DNA from 4 places in the Microcoleus sp. Z1_B2 genome. Region 1 is predicted to be linked to each of the others. Evidence: riboswitches for the same ligand, from Rfam matches in the RefSeq annotation. Region 1 holds a riboswitch; each other region holds the start of a gene.
The links. Region 1 has a riboswitch for cobalamin ahead of QT984_RS03330 (CbtB-domain containing protein). Riboswitches for the same ligand answer to the same signal wherever they lie in the genome.
Positions count from the first base shown of each region.

Region 1 (4,877 bases):
CTCCCAAACGCACGCAGAGTGATTGCAGCAAAATTGCCATCAAATTAGATAGCAAAATCACACTTAATAGCGCATAGCCAAACTTTGCTCCCCCCGCTAAGTCAGTCGCCCAGTTTCCCGGGTCCATGTAACCCACTGAAACCAAATATCCAGGCCCTGCGTAGGCCAGCATTTTACGCCAGAAACCTTTGCTGTTGGGAACCGGGATGCTGCGGTGGACTTCAGGAAGGCTGGGTCTGTTTTCCGGGGGAGTCATTGGTTTTATTGTTAAATTATTTTCATATTGTTTTCATAATCTCACAAATTCCGTTAAATTTCATCAGTCGTATGGCTCAAAATGCGCCAAAGTTGCAAGAAATATGAAGTTGTGTATTTTGGTTCTTCCTTACTTACTATGCTAAATCAATAGTTAAAGGCGTAAAATCAATTTAACAAATATGTCAAAATGTAAACCAAGTCCTTGTCAGGCTTGACATTTCAGCTAATTTGATTGTTAACTATAAAATAGTTACAATATTTTTGGGGAGCAAATTATAGTCATGACCACAAAAAAGGGTACTAAATTTCTAACAGAGCTACTGAATATACAAGGAATTAAAGTAACTCAAATGACTCAAGTACCGTACATAGGAATAATCTTACAAGTTGAGTCAATCCATAAAGAAAGTCATTGTCATAGATGCGGTACAAAAAGTAATAGATTACATCAAAACCATCGATACTTAGTAAAAGATTTCTCCTGGGGAGAAAAGCTAGTATTTTTAGAAATAAACAGACGACAATTTAAATGTAAAAAATGTGGCAAACCATTTAGCGAGAAATTGGACTTTGTAAATAACCGAAGAACTTATACAAAACGACTAGCCGATACAATTATTAAGTCTGTCTTGTCAAGTGATATCAATAATGTAGCCAAAGAAGGAGTAGTAACAACAGAAGAAATAGAAAGAATGTTGTCAGATGCCTCACAAGAATTATCGTCAAAACCATCAGGCTTAAAAAAGCTAGGAATTGATGAAATAGCGTTAACTAAAGGTCAAGGAAATTACTGTGCGGTATTAACGGATTTATCAACATCTAAATTAATTACGATTATCAAGGGAAGAAAACAAGAAGACATTGAGCCAGTCCTTAATTCATGGGGATTAGAGGTTTTAGAACAAATAGAAGAAGTAAGTATAGATTTATGGAAAGGTTACAAAACCTTAGTAGAAAAACTCATGCCAAATGCTCAAGTAGTAGCGGACAGATTTCATGTAATGGTACAAGTCAATAAGGAATTAGATAGAGAAAGAAAGCGTGAAAGAAGGGAAATCATAGATTTAAGTAATAAATCTAAATCACCTCAAAGAATAGCAGAATATAAAGAGATATTAGACGGATTGAATGGCAGCAAATATGCGTTACTAAAGAATGAAGAGAGTTTAAAAGAAAAGCAAAAGAGCAAATTAATGTCAGTTAAAAAAGTGTGTCCTCGGCTAGCAATAATGCATAAATTAAAAGAAGAATTCCGACAAATATTTGAAAATAGAAAAACTAATTGGTTGAGGGCATTATTGAGAATTGGGAGCTGGCAGCAAAGAGCAAAAAAATATTTTAGTTCCACTGTAAATACTATCACTAATTGGATCGAGGAAATAATTGCTTACTTTGATAATAGGACAACAAGTGGTGCAGTTGAGGGTGTAAATAACAAGCTTAAGTTAATAAAACGTTCGGCCTATGGCTTTAGGAATTTTGAAAATTACAAAAATAGATGTTTGCTTACTTGGCATTTTAACTGTTAGTTTAGCATACCAAGTAAGGAAGAACCTGTATTTTTTATCTAACACTCCAGGTAATGTGAATGCAGCAACAGAATGTGTGATATGCTCTGAATATCAAATCGGTTCTAGTGAGGAACAGCCACCAGAGGTAACGGGGAAAGTTCGGTGTAAGTCCGGCACTGTCCCGCAACTGTGAAGGAGACAAGTTCTCCAAGTCAGGATGCCCGCCGACACCCAAATTTACTTTATTCATCTGCGAGGTACATGATGACTACTCAATCTTCTTCTTCTTCGGTTTGGCAACAAACGGCACGGTTGACGCTTTCAACACCCGTGCAAGCGACGCTCTACATCTCCCTATGCGCTTTGACTGTCTGGACTGTTTACTTTACAACCTATCCCGCCGTCCATAACAAGGTACACTCTCTGCGCCACCACACTTTGATGGTTAGTTGTCACTAGACAAGATTGTTTTTATTTGAGATATTGCACTGCGATTCGTTTAATCTGTTGGGGCGGGTAAACCTGCGAGCTTTCTCAGAGTGCAGACAGGTTAAATACACCCGCCCCCACCCCGCGCGAGATTCCTTAAAAGTCCAGAATTAAAATGTCAAAATTAAAGTTTTCTGCGCTCATCAGTGCTGTCTGCATGATGAGTATCTTTTTCTATGGTTGGGTAGGGTTTTCGCAGTCTCCACAATCAACTGTGCGACTGACTTCTGAACCCCCAATCAGCCAGATTTTACCCTTTGAAGCCGAGGCAACTACACCTTTATCTCCAGTGTCGTTAAAGCTGCAAGCTTTAGATGCGGTGGGGATTCCCTTAGAGAATGCTCGAATTAGTTTGACAATTTTAACTCCGCCTAAAAATCATTGGTTTACCACCGATTTTCCGATCGTGGAGGGAACAAAGTTGCTGGATATAGAGGCTGTTGCAGCTAAAGGTGAGTTACAAATCCAGCAAATGCTGCCCATTAGGGGAAATTATCAATTGTTAGCAAAGGTGACTCCGATCGCAGAAAATGCTTTTACTCCTTTTGAGCAAGCTTTAACACTATCTGTCCCAGAAAACGGCGTGAAGTATCGCAATTTTGGGATTTTAGCTGTGATTTTGTTGGTTGTTGGGCTAGGTGGTGGCTTGGCGATTGGAGGAAAGCCCAAAATCCAAGCAGGAGAAATAGCGCCTGAAAGAGTGCGATTGCTGTTAAGTGGGGCGATAATAATTGCGATCGCTACCTTGTTATATGTTAATGTCAGTGCTGAAATTGCCCAGTCTGAGATGTCGATGCCAATGTCTCACATGACAGAATCTAAACCGACAGAAAAAACCAGCCCCATTGTGAAATCTCAGGGTTTACAGGTGCGACTTTCTGGAGATGTTAGTGCGACAGTTGGGAAAGCGGCTAATTTACAAGTTCAAGTCACCGATACCAAAACAAATCAGCCAGCCACAGATGTATTGTTCAATGTTAAAGTCACCCAACTCGAAAATGATTGGATTGCTTTTGCCTACAAAGGTGTTCCGGATGCAGCCGGAAAACTGGTATGGCAAGAGCAGTTTTTTGATGGCGCACCTCATCAAGTTGAAGTAGAAGTTTCTCCCCAACCAAATGCAGCCCGTCAGTTTTTACCATTCCAGGTTTCACAAACTATTGAAGTTGAGGGAGTCGCGCCTCCTCTTTCAGTGCGGTTGACTGTGTTGGCTTACTTGACAGGCATTGTAGTCGCGGGAATGGCGATCGGATTTGGATTGCAGCGCCATTTGCTTGGGCTGCGGCTGAGAGTAGGGCGCATTTAAACGGATTTCGGATAATTTAATTTAAGTGCGATCGACTATGATGAGGTCGATCGCCAGAAATCACTCTTGTCAACGTTCCTGATTTGAGAGCTTTTTAAATTCGCGAGAGCCCTGATAACCTGATAAATCAGCTAACTCCTGCAAAGATTTTTCCCCTTGGTAAAACTTACCATTAATTTCCCAAGTAGGAGTCCCCTTAATCTTGGCAGCTTCGCAAAGATCGCGGCGAGCATTTTTCCCTTGCGGATTGCACTCGATATAATTGATAATGCGAGCCGCTTCTTTGCCAAAACTTGCCTTCTGTGCTTGACAATGATCGCAGGTAAAAGAGCCGTACATTTTAGCTCCCACTCTTTTTAAATGTTGCGCTAAAGCAATTTCTGAAGTACCGGAAGATGTTGTAGTGTTGATGCTAGTCTCGTTAGCTGTACCCAGATTATTGACATCGGCATAAAGAGCCAGAGAGGAAATCAGCACTAACATAGACACCAGAATTCCGATAAAAAATAGTTGCCCGATATCATCCCATTCGCGACCGATTAATGCTAAGACAAACAAGCTAGTTGCAAACAAAGCAGACGCAATACAGTAAATACAAGCTGCTTTAATATCAACAGCCAGTACATACATCAGATAGCCGCTGAAAATCGTCATAGCTGTGCTACCAGCAAACAGAAATAGTCCCGTCCAAGACTCTAACTTAGAGCGGAGACTCTTCTGTTCTGCTGGATTAACAAGTAGGGGAGCTACGGCAAAAACTATCATGCTCAAGTAGCCCAAAAAACCGAACAAAGAAAGAGGCAAACCAAAGACATAGGCATAGGGACTCGAAAGCACGATATCGCAGCCTTCGATCGGACAAACTGCCGTTCCGTTGGATAACTTAACCACTGTTAGATAAGCAGTGATCGCAGCCCCTATCGAGGCAATTCCTGCCGTGAGCGGACGAGAATAGCGGTGAATCCAAGGCATGGAACGTTGACGACGCATAATATTTTTTCCTGTGCTGGATATTTCCCAAGACTAAATTGTATTACCAACCATTTTACACTTTGATGAAATAAGCCACAATTCCTAGAAGGATTAATACTGCTCCGGTTAATCCTTGTTCGTGAGCCTCGAAAAAATGCAGCTTTTCTTCTAAAGCATTAACTCCTTTCATTCCCAAGTCTACTAGCAAAACCATTCCCAAAACTGTCACCACTAAGTAGACCACAGAAACTACAAGTATGCCGCTCAAACCAATCGTTCCTGCTGAAAAAAAATAGGCTTCTATTTCGATGCAAGGCGAGAAAAACATTCCTGTTCCTAAA
Region 1 is NZ_JAUBOQ010000004.1:78,520-83,396, forward strand. It holds gene QT984_RS03320 (Nramp family divalent metal transporter) at 1-256, opposite strand, end outside; gene QT984_RS03325 (ISL3 family transposase) at 540-1,787, shown strand; cobalamin riboswitch at 1,870-2,012, shown strand; gene QT984_RS03330 (CbtB-domain containing protein) at 2,031-2,228, shown strand; gene QT984_RS03335 (hypothetical protein) at 2,374-3,564, shown strand; gene QT984_RS03340 (vitamin K epoxide reductase family protein) at 3,634-4,554, opposite strand; gene QT984_RS03345 (hypothetical protein) at 4,610-4,877, opposite strand, start outside.

Region 2 (4,877 bases), on a different contig from region 1:
TAATCCGAATTAAATCGCCTCGCACTGTACAGCAAATGCAGCCGTTGTTCATCTCGAAAATTTCTTCGTCGGCATCAATTATCAGTTGGTTGTCGATGCCTACTTCGCCGAACTCGTTGACGATGACTGCAACTTTTTTGCCGTGTTCCTCTGTTAAAATTCGGTTCAGTAGCGTAGTTTTGCCTGCACCCAGATAGCCCGTGAGAACGGTAACAGGAACTGATTCGATCGCCCCAGCACTCACCATACTTGACCTCGATTAGTGTACAATGATAACCATTATCGTTATTTTACACCAAACTTGCTGGTAGTAGCAAGTTTATTAAAAAATGTTAAGAGTTTTTAACTACAGGAATACGCAGTCTTTGGTTCAGGGCTTACCCATAGGGCTAGAAACCGGGTTTCTACGAGTTTTGGAAGAACGAGAAATATAGGAAGAAACCCGGTTTCTGAGGTCAGCGTGTGTGGCTAATGACTGATGACAATTAATTGTTAATCATAGCTGCAATTCGATCGCGCTCTAACTCTCGACCGATCAGCACTAATTTGGTTTGACGGATCTCGGAAGATTGCCAAGGGCGATCGTAAAAATATTCTATCCGAGAGCCCACACCTTGCAACACCATCCTCATCGGTTTCTTGGGAACCGCCACAAACCCTTTAATCCGATAGATTTCCTCCTGCTGCATCAAGGATTGCAGTTTTTTCACCAAAGCTTCAGGTTCAAATTCGCGATCGGCAATAAAGTAAGTCGAGTTAATATCATCATCGTGCTCGTGTTCCTCCTCAGTGTCGTGGTGACTTGGGCGAGACTCCAAATCATCCTCAACCGCCGCATTAAATCCCATTAACACATCCGGGTTAATTTCGCCACCTTTGCAGGGCACAATTTTCACACTCGGACGTAACTCTTGCTGCAACCAGCTTTGGACTTTCTTGTGAGTTTCCACATCTACGCGATCGACCTTCGTTAAAAGTACCATATCGGCACAGGCTAACTGGTCTTCAAACAATTCCTCGATCGGAGTTTCGTGATCTAAACTATCATCAGCCTGCCGCTGTGCCATCAAAGCATCGATATCACCGACAAAAGAACCGCTAGCAATAGCTTCGCAATCGACAACAGCAACCACACCGTCTACAGTAGCACCCGTGCGAATTTCCGGCCAGCGAAAAGCTTGAATCAAAGGTTTAGGAAGTGCGAGGCCCGAAGTCTCAATTAAGATACAATCTATTTGCTCTCTACGCTTCAACAATTCCTGCATAGTGGGCAAGAATTCCTCTTGAACAGTGCAGCAAAGACAACCATTTGTTAGTTCAACAATATTGCTGCTGACATTTTCTTCTTCGTCGCAAACTTGGCAATCGCGCAGCAGTTCTCCGTCAATTCCGATTTCGCCAAATTCGTTAACCAGAACAGCAATGCGGCGACCTTGATTATTTTGCAATAAGTGGCGAATTAAGGTAGTTTTACCGCTACCAAGAAAACCAGTGATGACAGTAACAGGAATTTTGTGCATTGATAATTTAGTTGTTGTACTGTGATTGAATATCTTTCAATTTTGGGTCAGTCAATTGCTGACAGGAAACTCGTTAAACCGACATTCCGGCAGGGGTTTAAACCCCTGCCTCAAAGCGAAAGTCCTCTCAAGAGGACTAATGAGTTTAAATTTTTTATTCTCAGTCCTCTTTAGAGGACTTTCGCTATTAGCCAGGGACTTAAGTCCCTGGCGGATTGGTGGTCTTAGTTATCGCCGATGGGCCGAGCATGGTAAGGAGAAAAACTCTAATTTGGTAGTGGTGGAATCTTTGCTAAAACACCTTTTTTCAGAGCTTGAGGACGCTCAGACCAAGGCAACAAACCGTCTGGTTTAGCATAGTATTGACCCGCGCATTCGAGTACCGCCTCGACGCTTTCCGACTCATTTGCTGGTAAATCGCCAAACAGATAAGTGTACTTTCCAACAGCAGCAAAAGACACCGCACAAGAGTGACTACAAGCACTCATGCACTCAACCTCTTGAATCTCAAACTTATCAGAAAACTCCCAATCTTTAGCGAGTTGCGACAAATTTTCCATAAATTGTTGACCGCCGCTTTTACCTTCGCGCTTGCCGTTTTTCCAAACACTAGCGCAAGCAGTGCAAACAAATAGACTGTGCTTTGTGCGTACAGCCGTGTTAATTCCATCCATCATCCGTACCTCGCAGATGCGTTCAAAAGTGAGTTATATATCGGCGGGCATTCTGACTTGAGAAACCCCAAGGGTTTCATTACAGTTGCGGGACAGCGCCGGACTTGCACCGAACTTTCCCCGTTTCCTCTAACGGCTGCTCCCCGCTAGAACCGATCGCGAAATCACATCATACCGCACTTACCGCCAATCGATTTTAGATTTTAGATTTTAGATTTTAGATTTTAGATTTTAGATGGGAGAAAGCGAGCCCAGGGATAAATCTGGGGGCTGGTTTAGTAGTTTGTAGGATGCGCCACAAGCACCCTACAGATTACAAATTATGCAGTTTCGTGCTGCCGCCATGCGGGATGCCACAGCAATTCAGCAGTCGATCGCTTCTCGACCATTTCAGGAGTAATCATACAGTTAGCCACATCCTTGCGAGAAGGCAACTCGTACATCACATCCAGCATTAACTCTTCTAAAATGCTGCGGAGAGCTCTCGCGCCAGTTTTACGACGATAGGCCTCTTGAGCGATCGCCCGTAGCGCTTCCGGCTGGAATTCCAACTCCACGCTGTCCATCTTCAACAGCTTTTGATACTGCTTCACCAGCGCATTCCGGGGCTCGGTCAATATCTGCATCAAAGCTGCTTCATCCAGGGGCGAAATCACCGTCACCACCGGTATCCGCCCCACAAACTCAGGAATTAAACCAAACTTGACTAAATCGTCCGGCTGTACCTGCTGCAAAATATCAGCGGCCCGCTTATCCTTCGCCGGCAAAGTTGAGTTGGTGTCGCTTTCTGTTGGCTGAATAAAGCCCAAGGATTTTTTACCCAAACGCTGTTCAACTATTTTTTCCAAACCGACAAAAGCACCGCCACAAATAAATAGAATTTTGCTAGTGTCAACTTGAATAAAATCTTGGTAAGGATGTTTGCGGCCGCCTTGCGGGGGCACGTTAACCACTGTTCCTTCCAACATTTTTAGCAGCGCTTGCTGCACTCCTTCTCCCGATACATCTCTAGTGATCGAAGTGTTTTCGCTTTTGCGAGCAATCTTGTCAATTTCATCAATATAAATAATGCCCCGCTGCGCCGCTTCCACATCAAAATCGGACATTTGCAACAGCCGCAGCAAGATATTTTCTACATCGTCGCCGACATATCCAGCTTCTGTCAGTGTCGTCGCATCAGCTACGGCAAACGGAACTTCGAGCATTTGCGCCAAACTTTGCGCTAACAAAGTTTTGCCACAACCTGTGGGTCCTACTAGCAGGATGTTGGATTTTTGCAATTCTACATCGCTGTCAGGGGAAGACTTGTCGCTATCTTTTACTTGGTCAACGCTCAAGCGCTTGTAGTGGTTATAAACTGCTACAGAAAGGACTTTTTTTGCTGAGTGCTGGCCGATGACGTGGTTGTCTAAATGCTGCTTAATCTCTGTTGGTTTCGGAATTTGACCTAAAACAATTTTCGATTTATTCGATCGACCTGGGCGCCTGGTTCCTTGTCCCTGAGACTCTCGCACCTCTGATTGGGGAATCTGTTGGCCAATTGTTTTACTGGAGTCAAAGAACTCCTCCTCTAAAATTTCATTGCACAGTTCCACGCATTCATCGCAAATGTAGACGCCGGGCCCAGCTATTAACTTGCGGACGTACTCTTGCGACTTGCCGCAAAAGGAGCATCTGAGATGGGAGTCATATTTTGACATATTTGCCTCTTACTTTACGGTTGCGGTTGCTTGTTTCGACTGGGGAAGTTGCCGCGGGAGTTACCTTAGCTGTGCCCTAGAGGGGTTTCCCGATCGGACACCCAAGCCAGTCAGTCGATTTTAGATTTTAGATTTTAGATTTTAGATTTACTCCACAGATGAATTTTGGAGCTGAACTAGGGTCTAAAATTTGGGGCTCTGCACGACTTAAGTCGGGGGCTTGTCTCGGTTTTTTGGCGCAGTCAAGCTTCGCGATCTCTGTTTCTAAGTTAACACTTTTGAGGCTTTAGTGATTAGTCATGAGTCATGGGAGCCAATTTTAATTTTTCATTTTCACTTGAAAATAAAGCCGCACGGGCTTACCATTTTTTGTATTCCAAAAATTTTCCCGACATAATTATTTTCACTCGATCGCCTTTTGGGTCTGCTTCTTTCTCGACATCCAAAGTAAAGTCGATCGCGCTCATAATCCCGTCACCAAATTTTTCGTGAATCACTGCTTTGAGTGGCATCCCGTAAACCTGCATAATTTCATAGAAACGATAAATCAGCGGGTCAACCGGAACCGAGGATTCCAAAGAACCTTTTAACGGAGGTTCACAGAGAACCGCAGCCGTCTCGCTATCTAGTCCCAAAGCCGATACAATTTTCTCGGCTTCATCTGCTGATGCGGTAGCTTGACGGTAAAGAACCGCCGCAATCCAAACTTCGTCGCGCCCCAAAACTTTTTCCAAATCTGCAAAACTAATTCCCTTAGCTTTTTTAGCAGCCAAAAGCTTTTCTGTAATTCCTGAAATTGCCATTAAATATTCTCCCCTTCACTTCAGTGCCAGATGTGCAATATGTCTCACATTTTGGGGATTTTGTCAATACCAAATTGATAAAAAAAATCAAATTGATAGCTCGGAACTTCAGCAAAAGCTGGTCTCGTCTACCCCCACAACTCATACAATTTGAGATTTGAGATTGGAAATGTTAGATTG
Region 2 is NZ_JAUBOQ010000020.1:34,118-38,994, forward strand. It holds gene QT984_RS13755 (GTP-binding protein) at 1-247, opposite strand, end outside; gene cobW (cobalamin biosynthesis protein CobW) at 486-1,520, opposite strand; gene QT984_RS13765 (DUF1636 domain-containing protein) at 1,787-2,197, opposite strand; cobalamin riboswitch at 2,220-2,366, opposite strand; gene clpX (ATP-dependent protease ATP-binding subunit ClpX) at 2,515-3,894, opposite strand; gene cynS (cyanase) at 4,254-4,697, opposite strand.
Region 2: linked by a shared signal. The riboswitch ahead of QT984_RS13765 (DUF1636 domain-containing protein) and the one ahead of QT984_RS03330 (CbtB-domain containing protein) in region 1 are both predicted to bind cobalamin.

Region 3 (4,877 bases), on a different contig from region 1:
ATCGTTACTATTGCAGGGCCTATTGTTAGCGGGTCTTCACAAGTAACTGGGAAAGGAAGATGGGTATTTATTGCAATCAGAGATTCAAGTCCTGACAGCATTCGTTTTTTAGATACTTCAAAAGAACAAGCTTTGCAACTTTGTAATCAGCCAACAGACAGCTTCCCTGCTGCCTTTATTTCTGGCGGAATTTCTATCTCGCATTAATTACTATCGCTGATTGCAGAGAATTTGTGGGAACATCATTTCTGTGCAATCAGCCTTCTTGTTCTCATGCCATCAAACGACTCTGAACTGCAAGCTCAAGCTCGGAGAAGCCTTGACGCGATCGCCTTTACTTCTTTTGAACAATGCGAACTCTTGAGCCGTGAATTTAACAATATTTGCTGGATACAGGTATGAATTCAAGATTCCGCAATTGCTATAAGCCCGCTTGAGGGTGAGTTTTGTAAATTCCGATCAAAGGTGATTCATACCGTGAATCAGCAACCCCAATTATCAATTGTCTAAGTCCCGTTAAAGCAGCCGACGTGCTTGTAAAATTTGTTGTTGCCATTGCTCGAAAACGGGGATTTTTGAGCGATCGTCTGTTGGAAACATCGCCCTTATTTGCTCGATTAGCTCGATCGCCAGCGGTACGCCAAGCTGCAATTGTTCCAAGACATCCCGCTGAGCAAAAACGGTTTCCGGTGTTCCTTCTAAAATCAATTTTCCTCGATCCATTACAAACACCCAATCAGCCCAGCGGTAGATGAAATCGAGGTCGTGACTTGCTAAAAGGATAGTGGTTCCGGCGCTGTGAATTTGTTGAAGTAAACCGATCAGTTGTCGGGTGTGACGCGGATCGAGATAGGCGGTAGGTTCATCTAACAGCAGCAGTTTGGGCTTGAGAATCATGATATCGGCGATGGAAACCCGCTTTTTCTGGCCCAAACTGAGATTGTGAATTGGTTCGCGGGCGAGTTCGCTTAGATCGAATTGCTCGATCGCCTGCTGCACCTGTTGAGCAATTTCGGATTCTCTCAAGCCTAAATTGTACAATCCATAGGAAATATCTTCTTCTACCGTCGAAGCTACTAATTGATGTTCGGGATTTTGAAAGACGAGTCCGATTTGTTGGCGCAGTTGCATCAAAGATTTGCGATCGTAGCGCAAGGGTTCACCGTGCCAGCGAATCATTCCCTGTTGCGGTTGATATAAGCCATTTGCTAACAGAAAAAATGTGGTTTTGCCACAGCCATTTTGACCGATCAGCCCGCACCGTTTCCCAGCGGGAACTTTGAGATTTAAACCCTGAATTGCCACTCGCGAACCGCAGGGATAGGAGTAGGAAGTGCGATCGAATTCGAGAATCCATTCAGACATATTTGTTATTTTTTATTTTTTGTTATTTGTTATTTTTTATAGCCTTCCAGGCTCTGCCTGGGAATACATACCCGGAGGCTATGCCTCCAATTACCAATTACCAATTACCGATTTCAATTGTATAGCAATCCTTGCAGGAGTCGTAAACTTTTTACCCCACCCCAACCCTCCCCTTATCAAGGGGAGAGAGTAAGAAATTCACAAATGATTTATAATTGCTAAATTTGTGTCAGTCTCGATCAGATTTTGCCAACTGCCAAAGTTGCATTTCATAACAGAGATGTTGCTCAAAAAGTTGACTTGCCTCCAATCCTTCAACCACCAGCTTCTTGAACCAGCGACGAAATATCCAGCGCAGGAATTTGTGGACGGGGGGAACTGTAATCGCAATCAAATCTGCAACATAAATCATTGTATTTAGTCCATATCGGCGGAAAGTATCGACATACAAATCGATTGTTGGCAAAATATGGGCGGAAATATCCTCAGTTTTTACTAAAGTGAATCCAGCTTGCTTTAATGCTGCATGAAGTTCCGTAACAACATGACAATTAGAGAACATTCCCTCTTGATAATTAGCATCAGATCGCAGCATATCAGCCAGCAAAACGTAACCGCCGGGATTGAGGATTTTGGCGGCACCGTTAGCAATATCAACAGCCGACATATACTGGCTACTTTCGCTAAAGAGAATAAGATCGTAGAAATGGGTTGCTTTGAAGTCTTCAAACCTCGTGAGGTGGAAGATTGCCCGATCGCGCGTACACTTAAGAAAGCGCTGTTGTTGGAAAGGATCGGGTGCGACCCCTTCGACTGCAAAACCTCGATCGAGCAAATAAGCCGCATTTCCGCCAATCCCGCAGCCCACATCGAGTATCGTATGAGTGCCTTTGGGGATTGCATCTAACAGTTTTACAGTATAAGCTTGCTGAGCGACGCGCAATCGTGCGATCGTGAGTTCGTCAGCGGGCACAGGTAGGGTTTCCCAATAGCCGTAGTGAAGGTAGGGCGAATCTGTCAAGCCCAAATAGTAATTAAGCGCTGCATTTTGGTAGCGAGTTACTTTAGAAATTTCGATAGATTTTGGCTGCGACATTGGGAAAATTTAGTAAGTTTTAGGATTTAGGGCTGAGTTGAAATTCTTCCCAGCGCTTGCATACCTGTTCATAGCACTCAACCGGAGAAATTGCCAACTTTTGCAACAAATTGATATCAATGTGACCGTGGGCGATCGACAAAAATATAATTGCTTCCTTGGGTTCGTAGCTATCAATGATTTGGAGCAGATTTGAAACAGTATTTTGCTCGATTTCTAGTTGTTGCAAATAAACGGTTGCCTCCAAGTCGGAAATAAATTCCAGATCGTACTTGATAGTATCTACGCTCCAATTCACATAGCCGTTAATGGGAGTATTGATTTTGCAAGCAACCAAGCCTCGTCCTTGATGCAAAAAGCCATTCCAAGCGGTATGTCCGATCGACAAAATATTCTGATGAATAAACAAGTTTTGCCAGTAGCCAAAACTACCCTGCCAAACACTATCTTCGATTCGCATTTTTTTAGTTTCCCGCTGCCTAAAATTTCGTTATTGTCGATCGGGAAACGGAGCACAACAGCAGATTATTTGTAAAAATATTGAACTCACCATCATCCATACCTCGCAGATGAAAAACATGATTGTAAACAAATCGGCGGGCATCCTGACTCAGAGATGCAATGCTCTCATTACAGTTGCGGGACAGCGCCGGATTCGCACCGAACTTTCCCCCTTACGTCTGATGTGTGTTTTTCATCAGAGCCGATCGATATACGGGGATATTACCACTATTTGGGATATTTGACAAAAAAAGCCGTGTGCCTATTAACCAAACTCAATATTTTCATACAAATCAGCCAGCGAAATCTCCACAGCAACAGATGTTAAACTCAGCCGATCGCCCATACAGCTATATTCCGAAAAAATCCACTTATTCGCATCAGTTTTAGAATATTGCTCCACCTGTAGCCGATATTGGTCGATTAATAAATACTCCTGAAAACTAGGAATACTGCGATAAGCAGCAAACTTTTCATCGCGATCATAAGCTTTGGTACCTTTAGACAGCACCTCAGCAATTAGCAGCGGATTAGTAATTGTATCCGTCCGTCCAGATTGCATCTCGATCGGGCGCGCTACCACCATCACATCCGGGTAAGTATAATTATTAAGCTGCGGAACCCAAAGCCGCTGATCCGAACTAAAAGTCCGATATGGTTTCCCTTTTAACGCCAGTTTCAGCGCAACAACTAAATTAGTGGTAATTTCATTGTGATCCGGTGTGCCGCCAGCCATCAGAACAATCTCCCCATTGATAAATTCATGCCGATCCAGAGAATTGATTTCTAATTCTAGATATTCCTCAGCGGTGTAGGTTTTGGTTTCAACTTGCGCGATCATACACAACGCTCTCCTTTAATCTACTCATTTCAGTTTATCTTAAAAATCCTTAATTATAGGGATGATTTGTTATCTTTATTTCGATATTATTTGGATACCGCAGCTTCGGCTACGCATTCCCACGAATAGTCTGAGAAAAAGAAAAAGCCTGTAGGGGCGGGTTCGCCAAAAGCTTTCTCATGGTGCAGACAGGTTAAATAAACCCGCCCCCACCCCACAAACTAGCCCTTTATTAATAAAAATGATGCAAAATATGAGTCCGATCGCACTTAGGAAACTTATATTATGTCCGATCGATCGCGCATAATACATAAGCTGGGGCGGGTTTTTGAGATTGTCGGTTTTTGGCAAATATTGTTGGTGAACCCGCCCCTACAGGAATCATGGTCAATCGACTGGACATGATATTACTTAACAAACTTACCGCAGCGGGACAAAGTTATAGCCAGTGCTTCCTCCTTGTTTAACTTGCACTAAAATCGGCTTCCCAGCCCGATCGCCCGTGGGCAAAAACTTCACATCCTCGCTCGATCCTGCTGTTGAAAAACTCCGATTTCTGAGTGCTTGTTGCAACCCTTCCCGCGTATTGCTTTGCCGCAAGCCAGCGATGACAGCTTGAGTCGCGTCAAAACTCGTTGCTGTTCGCCAATTCACAATGCCTCCCCAACGCTGGCGGGCATTTTCTGGGAAACGGCTACCGGGATTAGTTTCAGGATGCCAGGGAACGGGCAAAACAATCCCGTCAACGTCTTTTTGTCCGTCTTTTAAAGTTTGAAAGGTGTAGAGCGTAGTGCTGCCGTAGAGTGGCAATTTGCCTCGATTGATGCGAGCCAGAGAAATGGCACGGTCAATGCGATCGATGTGGGGCGCTACCATCAATCCTTGTGCACCTTTGCTGACAGCATCGGCGATCGCACTTTCGGGATTAAAAGAGGGTAAATAAAAGTCGCAAACAGTGGGAACTAATTTGCCACCAGCAGCAGTAAGAGATGCCACAAATTCATCTTTAAATGATATGTTATCCGGTGCTTGGGAATCATAACAAACCGCAATATTAGTTTTGGCTGCTGTTTT
Region 3 is NZ_JAUBOQ010000015.1:88,867-93,743, forward strand. It holds gene QT984_RS11220 (hypothetical protein) at 1-207, shown strand, start outside; gene QT984_RS11225 (hypothetical protein) at 274-402, shown strand; gene QT984_RS11230 (ABC transporter ATP-binding protein) at 517-1,365, opposite strand; gene QT984_RS11235 (methyltransferase domain-containing protein) at 1,595-2,461, opposite strand; gene QT984_RS11240 (hypothetical protein) at 2,481-2,921, opposite strand; cobalamin riboswitch at 3,040-3,184, opposite strand; gene QT984_RS11245 (Uma2 family endonuclease) at 3,228-3,803, opposite strand; gene QT984_RS11250 (ABC transporter substrate-binding protein) at 4,224-4,877, opposite strand, start outside.
Region 3: linked by a shared signal. The riboswitch ahead of QT984_RS11240 (hypothetical protein) and the one ahead of QT984_RS03330 (CbtB-domain containing protein) in region 1 are both predicted to bind cobalamin.

Region 4 (4,877 bases), on a different contig from region 1:
GATGCCAATTTTCGGAATGCAGAGGTGAGTTCGGTTGATTTTCGGGGCGCGAATTTAGCGGGAGCGGATTTTAAAGGCGCGGTGTTTCTGGGGAAAGCAGCTTCGGAGCAATTTATTCAAAATCCCACGACTGGTAGTAAATCAGGTAGATTCCTAGGAGTTGATTTTGCGGAGGCTAAGAATTTAGATAAAAGTCAAATTGCTTACATTTGTTTGCAGGGGGGGATTCATCCAAAGTGCCCGCAGAAGAAGTAAGGATTTGTTGTTAGCGAGTAGGCTAATACAGTTGAGCATTTAAATTGTATATTCACGGCGGGTGGGACACCCCAAAAAAGTTTGATTATTTTTTGACATACAATTTAAATGCCACAACAGCTTAGTCAACAATCAATAATCATGAGGAGTGCAACCGGGATTGAGATTATGCAATAGCATCCGAAGTGACAAGAGTCTCGAATTGCGCCAATAGCATTGCCTCACCACTATTGGGAGTTCCAAAAATTTTAGGTAACTGGCCTGTTTGGGCGAGAACTTGTCTCACTTCTTGGTTAGATACATCGGCTAGATTTTTGTTATTTAGAATGGCATTAACCGCAGCGATACCCACACCTTGACCAACTGCAGCGTTGAATTCAACTATTCTGCCGACAGAACAGGCTAACCCTTCAAATCCCGAACACGGACTGACTACTGCCAAGTTAGGAACGTTTTTAATTAATGCGTGGCGGATGCCAATATTAAAGATAGGCTGTTTAAAACTCAGACTTTTAAACCATCCTAGACTGTTTGCTTTCTCGCCAATACCCTGGATGCCTCCCCGTACATCAAAATGATAGCTAAATGTTGCCAGGGCTTCATTAGCAGGTACGCCACCTAACAGCATTTGTGCGCCAGTTAAAGGTTCTACAACTCCCGTCACATTGCCAGCGTGTCTGATATAAAGTTCTGAGGCATAAGTAACAGAAGTAGCCCCCAAACTCCTCAGCCAAGTTGTAATAAATAACATCTCTCTTTGCATATTAGCCGTGGGTTTGCTCCCGCTTCTAGCTAAGGCTTCGGCTTCGCTGGCTGTGACTGCAAATAAAAGCGCATTCCACGAAAGTCGGTCATTTGGAAGTATTGCTATATTTCCCTCATCTAAAATTATGCCAGTTTCAGAAAAAGATAGTTTTCTTCCTCTAAATGAGTGGTAAGCTACAGACAGAGCCGGCGCGCGAACATCGATGTAATCGTTACCCGCCCACAGAGTTTTGAGATTGCCTTGAGTGTCCCTCATTTCCCGCCGCAGCTCTTCTGCTAGTTTGGCATCCTTGCCTGCGGCGTACAGCAAAAATTTTTGACTCTCTGCATCGGCCAGGTTGGTAAAGCGTTTTAGATAAATATAATCGAATTCTTTCAGTGCTCTTGCACTGAGTCCTTGGGTTTCAAAAACGAGGGTGACTGGAAGTTCTGAATTAGGCAGACCAAATGTTTCAAATCCCTTCAGCTTTCTCACACCGGCAGCTTGAGCTAATTCGGCATTGACAGTGGCATCAATAAATTGCTTGCCGGCATAAACTACGCCTTGAGAGGTGGTTATACTGACAATTTTTTGACCTTCTTTACTGACTGATTTAATTTCTACTTTGCTCAGGAGATCGGCCCCAGCTTTTACCAGCATTTCTTTCAGGGCTGCACTGGCTTTGCGGGGGTCAAGTGCAATTGCGGTGACACCGGATTTTTGTAAGAATTCTTTATAGATTGTCGCTGGTGAACCAAAGGTATCTAACTTTAAAGATTTTTGAAGTTCTTCACTAATCTGACTTCTATCTAAATAAGCAAGACCGCCTCTTACCAAATGCCCGCCAATTCCTTCTTGCAAGCTTCCTTTAGACATCAGTAGAATTCGCGGATAACGCTTTGTTCGGCGAAGATATTCTCTGGAGGCAGAGATAACAGCTAGAACTCCTGGAACTTCATCACCAAAACAGATGATATCGTAAGAACGCAGATTCATGACCATTATTTAATAACCTCTGTTGATTTTCATGTTTTCGAGCTGCATCTCAATGTTTGCCGTCCAACTTTCTGTTTTTCCCAAATCTAGCTAGATACTTCCTGATTTTTGCGATAATATTCACACATTTCTGGAGGCAGAAACCGGGTTTTTTCCAGAAAATCCTCCTTTGAGGACGATCGATCGGGCGTTGCAAAACCCGGTTTGTGAGCGTCTAGAGTACAACACTGAGGTACTCTTGATTGCCATCAGCCCAGATTATCAGGATCTATCCCCAACTCCCGCAATCGCTGAGCCAGTCGATCGGCGCGCTGGGATTCCTGTTGGGCGCGCTGCGCTGATTCTTTCACCTGTTCTTCAGGTGTCAGATAACGTTTTCCATCGGCATCATACCAATACAACCACTCTCTTGTCACCCCAGAATAACTTCCCCTTTCACAACCAATCCCCAAACCAATTTCAGGCATCCAAACTGGATGTTCTGGCTGTAACTCGTACTTCCCATTGACTAACTTGTGTACTTCCAAATGAGGTTTACGGCGGCGGCGGGAAGAATAAATGACGTAATAAAGTACGCCTAAAGCTTGATAAGTGTCTAATTTTGTGCTGTATTCCTTGCGATAAGTTGGGGAAACAACTTCCAGCACAAAAGTAGGCAGAACATTTTCATCCCACAGCACGTAACTGGGGCGCAATTCTTCGTCGTAAAATCGTTCTACTCCTAAACTTAAGAAAGCATCGGGGACAATGGGCGGTTCGTCAGGGTGATGATAAATACCCATATCTATGCCAAAAAACCAGTCCATGCGTTCTGCCCAAAGTATGAGCAATATTGCTTTTAACAACCCTGGTATTAGTTCTTGCAGTTCGTTATCCACAGGAGTTTCATCTGAGTCTGGTAGTTCATCGGCTGAGGGCCAGTGCCTCGGAAATTTGTAATCTAACATGGCGGCTTTCCTCAAAACTCACTAATATTATACCGTTGATTTGTTGGGCAATAGTATTTATGGAACGAACCGCGAAGACGCGAAGGAAGAGAAGATGAGAGGTAATTTTGACTTAGGAACGCGAATTAAATAACTTACAATTTTAATTGTGATTGTGGGATGGGTGTCCCGCCCGTCCACTCATGACGGGCTATAAGAGCCCATCCCACTTTCAAGAGTGGAAGTTATTTAATTCTCATTCCTTAGTTAATCTGAAGTAATTTTTGTAAAAGATTTGCTGAGACTTACGCGATCGACTAAACTATGTGTAACCAGTCGGTTCTAATGGGGAGCAGCCGTTAGAGGAAACGGGGAAAGTTCGGTGCAAGTCCGGCGCTGTCCCGCAACTGTAATGAGAGTTTTGTCGCTTTCTGAGTCAGGATGCCCGCCGATGTGTTAGTTTACATAGTCTCATCTGCGAGGTTCAGCGTGAAGGCCAGAAATCGGAAATTGGTCAGCTTGGGATTGATGGCTGGCTTGAGTTGTTATATTGTCCTGGGTTCGGCAACGCCCGCCGCAGCTATGCACATTTCGGAAGGTTTTTTGCCGGTGCAATGGGCGGCGTTTTGGTGGATGGTGGCGTTGCCTTTTTTTGCAGTAGGTTTGCGATCGATTACTCGTATTACAAAAGAACACCCGGAACTTAAATTATTGCTTGCTTTGGCGGGTGCGTTTACTTTTGTGCTTTCTGCTTTAAAAATTCCCTCGGTAACGGGCAGTTGTTCTCACCCGACGGGTACCGGTTTGGGTGCAATTTTGTTCGGCCCTTCGGTGATGGCTGTACTGGGGGCTTTAGTTCTGCTGTTTCAAACGTTACTGTTAGCTCACGGCGGGCTGACAACGCTGGGAGCGAATATGTTTTCGATGGCGATCGTCGGCCCTTTCGCTGCCTATTTTATCTATCAATTGCTGATGCGAACTGGCAGGCAACGGGCGGCAATTTTTTGTGCGGCGGCTTTAGCAAATTTACTGGCTTATGTGACGACTTCGATTCAATTAGCGTTAGCTTTTCCGGCAGCAATTGGCGGTTTTATGGCTTCGTTTCTCAAGTTGGCTGGCATCTTTGCTATCACTCAAGTACCCCTGGCGATTAGTGAAGGATTGCTGACTCTATTGGTCTGGAATTGGCTGCATTCTTACGGGAAGCCGGAGTTGGAAACTTTGAAATTATTGAGACAGGAGTCATAAGCCGTGAGTCAAAAAAACACAAGAAATCAGCAAGCTACTTCACAACAAAATTGGATGTTGGTAATTGCTGTTATCGCGCTTGCCGTTATTCCCCTAGTTTTTGTCCGGGGTGAATACGGCGGATCGGATGGGGAAGCACAGAAAGCGATTGCGGAAATTCAACCTGACTATCAACCTTGGTTTAACCATTTTTTTGAGCCTGCTAGCGGAGAAATTGAAAGTTTGCTGTTTGCGACTCAAGCGGCGCTGGGGGCTGGCGTAATTGGATATGCGATCGGGCTGTACAAGGGGCGATCGCAGCGACAAAAATCTGATGATGAATAGCCGTCAGAATGAACCATCAGATTGATAGTCTGGCTTATACAAATCGCTTGCGGGGGTTGCCGCCATCTCACAAGTTATCCTTTGCGATCGCCCTTTTAATTCTGTCTCTCGTTTCTGGGGCGATCGTCCAATTGTCGATCAGCTTTTGGTTAACCGTCTGGATCGTCATCTATGCGGGTATTCCGGCGAAACTGTATTTGCGGTTGCTGTCGCTACCGTTGATGTTTTTGCTGACAAGTTTGCCTGCTTTGGCGCTGGGTGCGGTTGAGTTAAGTCAAATTCAGGAAATTCAGTGGGATATTTGGCAAGGTTGGGGCATTAGCATCGGCACTTTTTATCTGTATGTGAGCCGCACTGGAATATACCAAGTGAGCTTGCTGTTT
Region 4 is NZ_JAUBOQ010000015.1:95,154-100,030, reverse strand. It holds gene QT984_RS11280 (pentapeptide repeat-containing protein) at 1-255, shown strand, start outside; gene QT984_RS11275 (FAD-dependent oxidoreductase) at 422-1,996, opposite strand; gene QT984_RS11270 (Uma2 family endonuclease) at 2,245-2,943, opposite strand; cobalamin riboswitch at 3,243-3,389, shown strand; gene QT984_RS11265 (energy-coupling factor ABC transporter permease) at 3,451-4,170, shown strand; gene QT984_RS11260 (energy-coupling factor ABC transporter substrate-binding protein) at 4,174-4,494, shown strand; gene cbiQ (cobalt ECF transporter T component CbiQ) at 4,503-4,877, shown strand, end outside.
Region 4: linked by a shared signal. The riboswitch ahead of QT984_RS11265 (energy-coupling factor ABC transporter permease) and the one ahead of QT984_RS03330 (CbtB-domain containing protein) in region 1 are both predicted to bind cobalamin.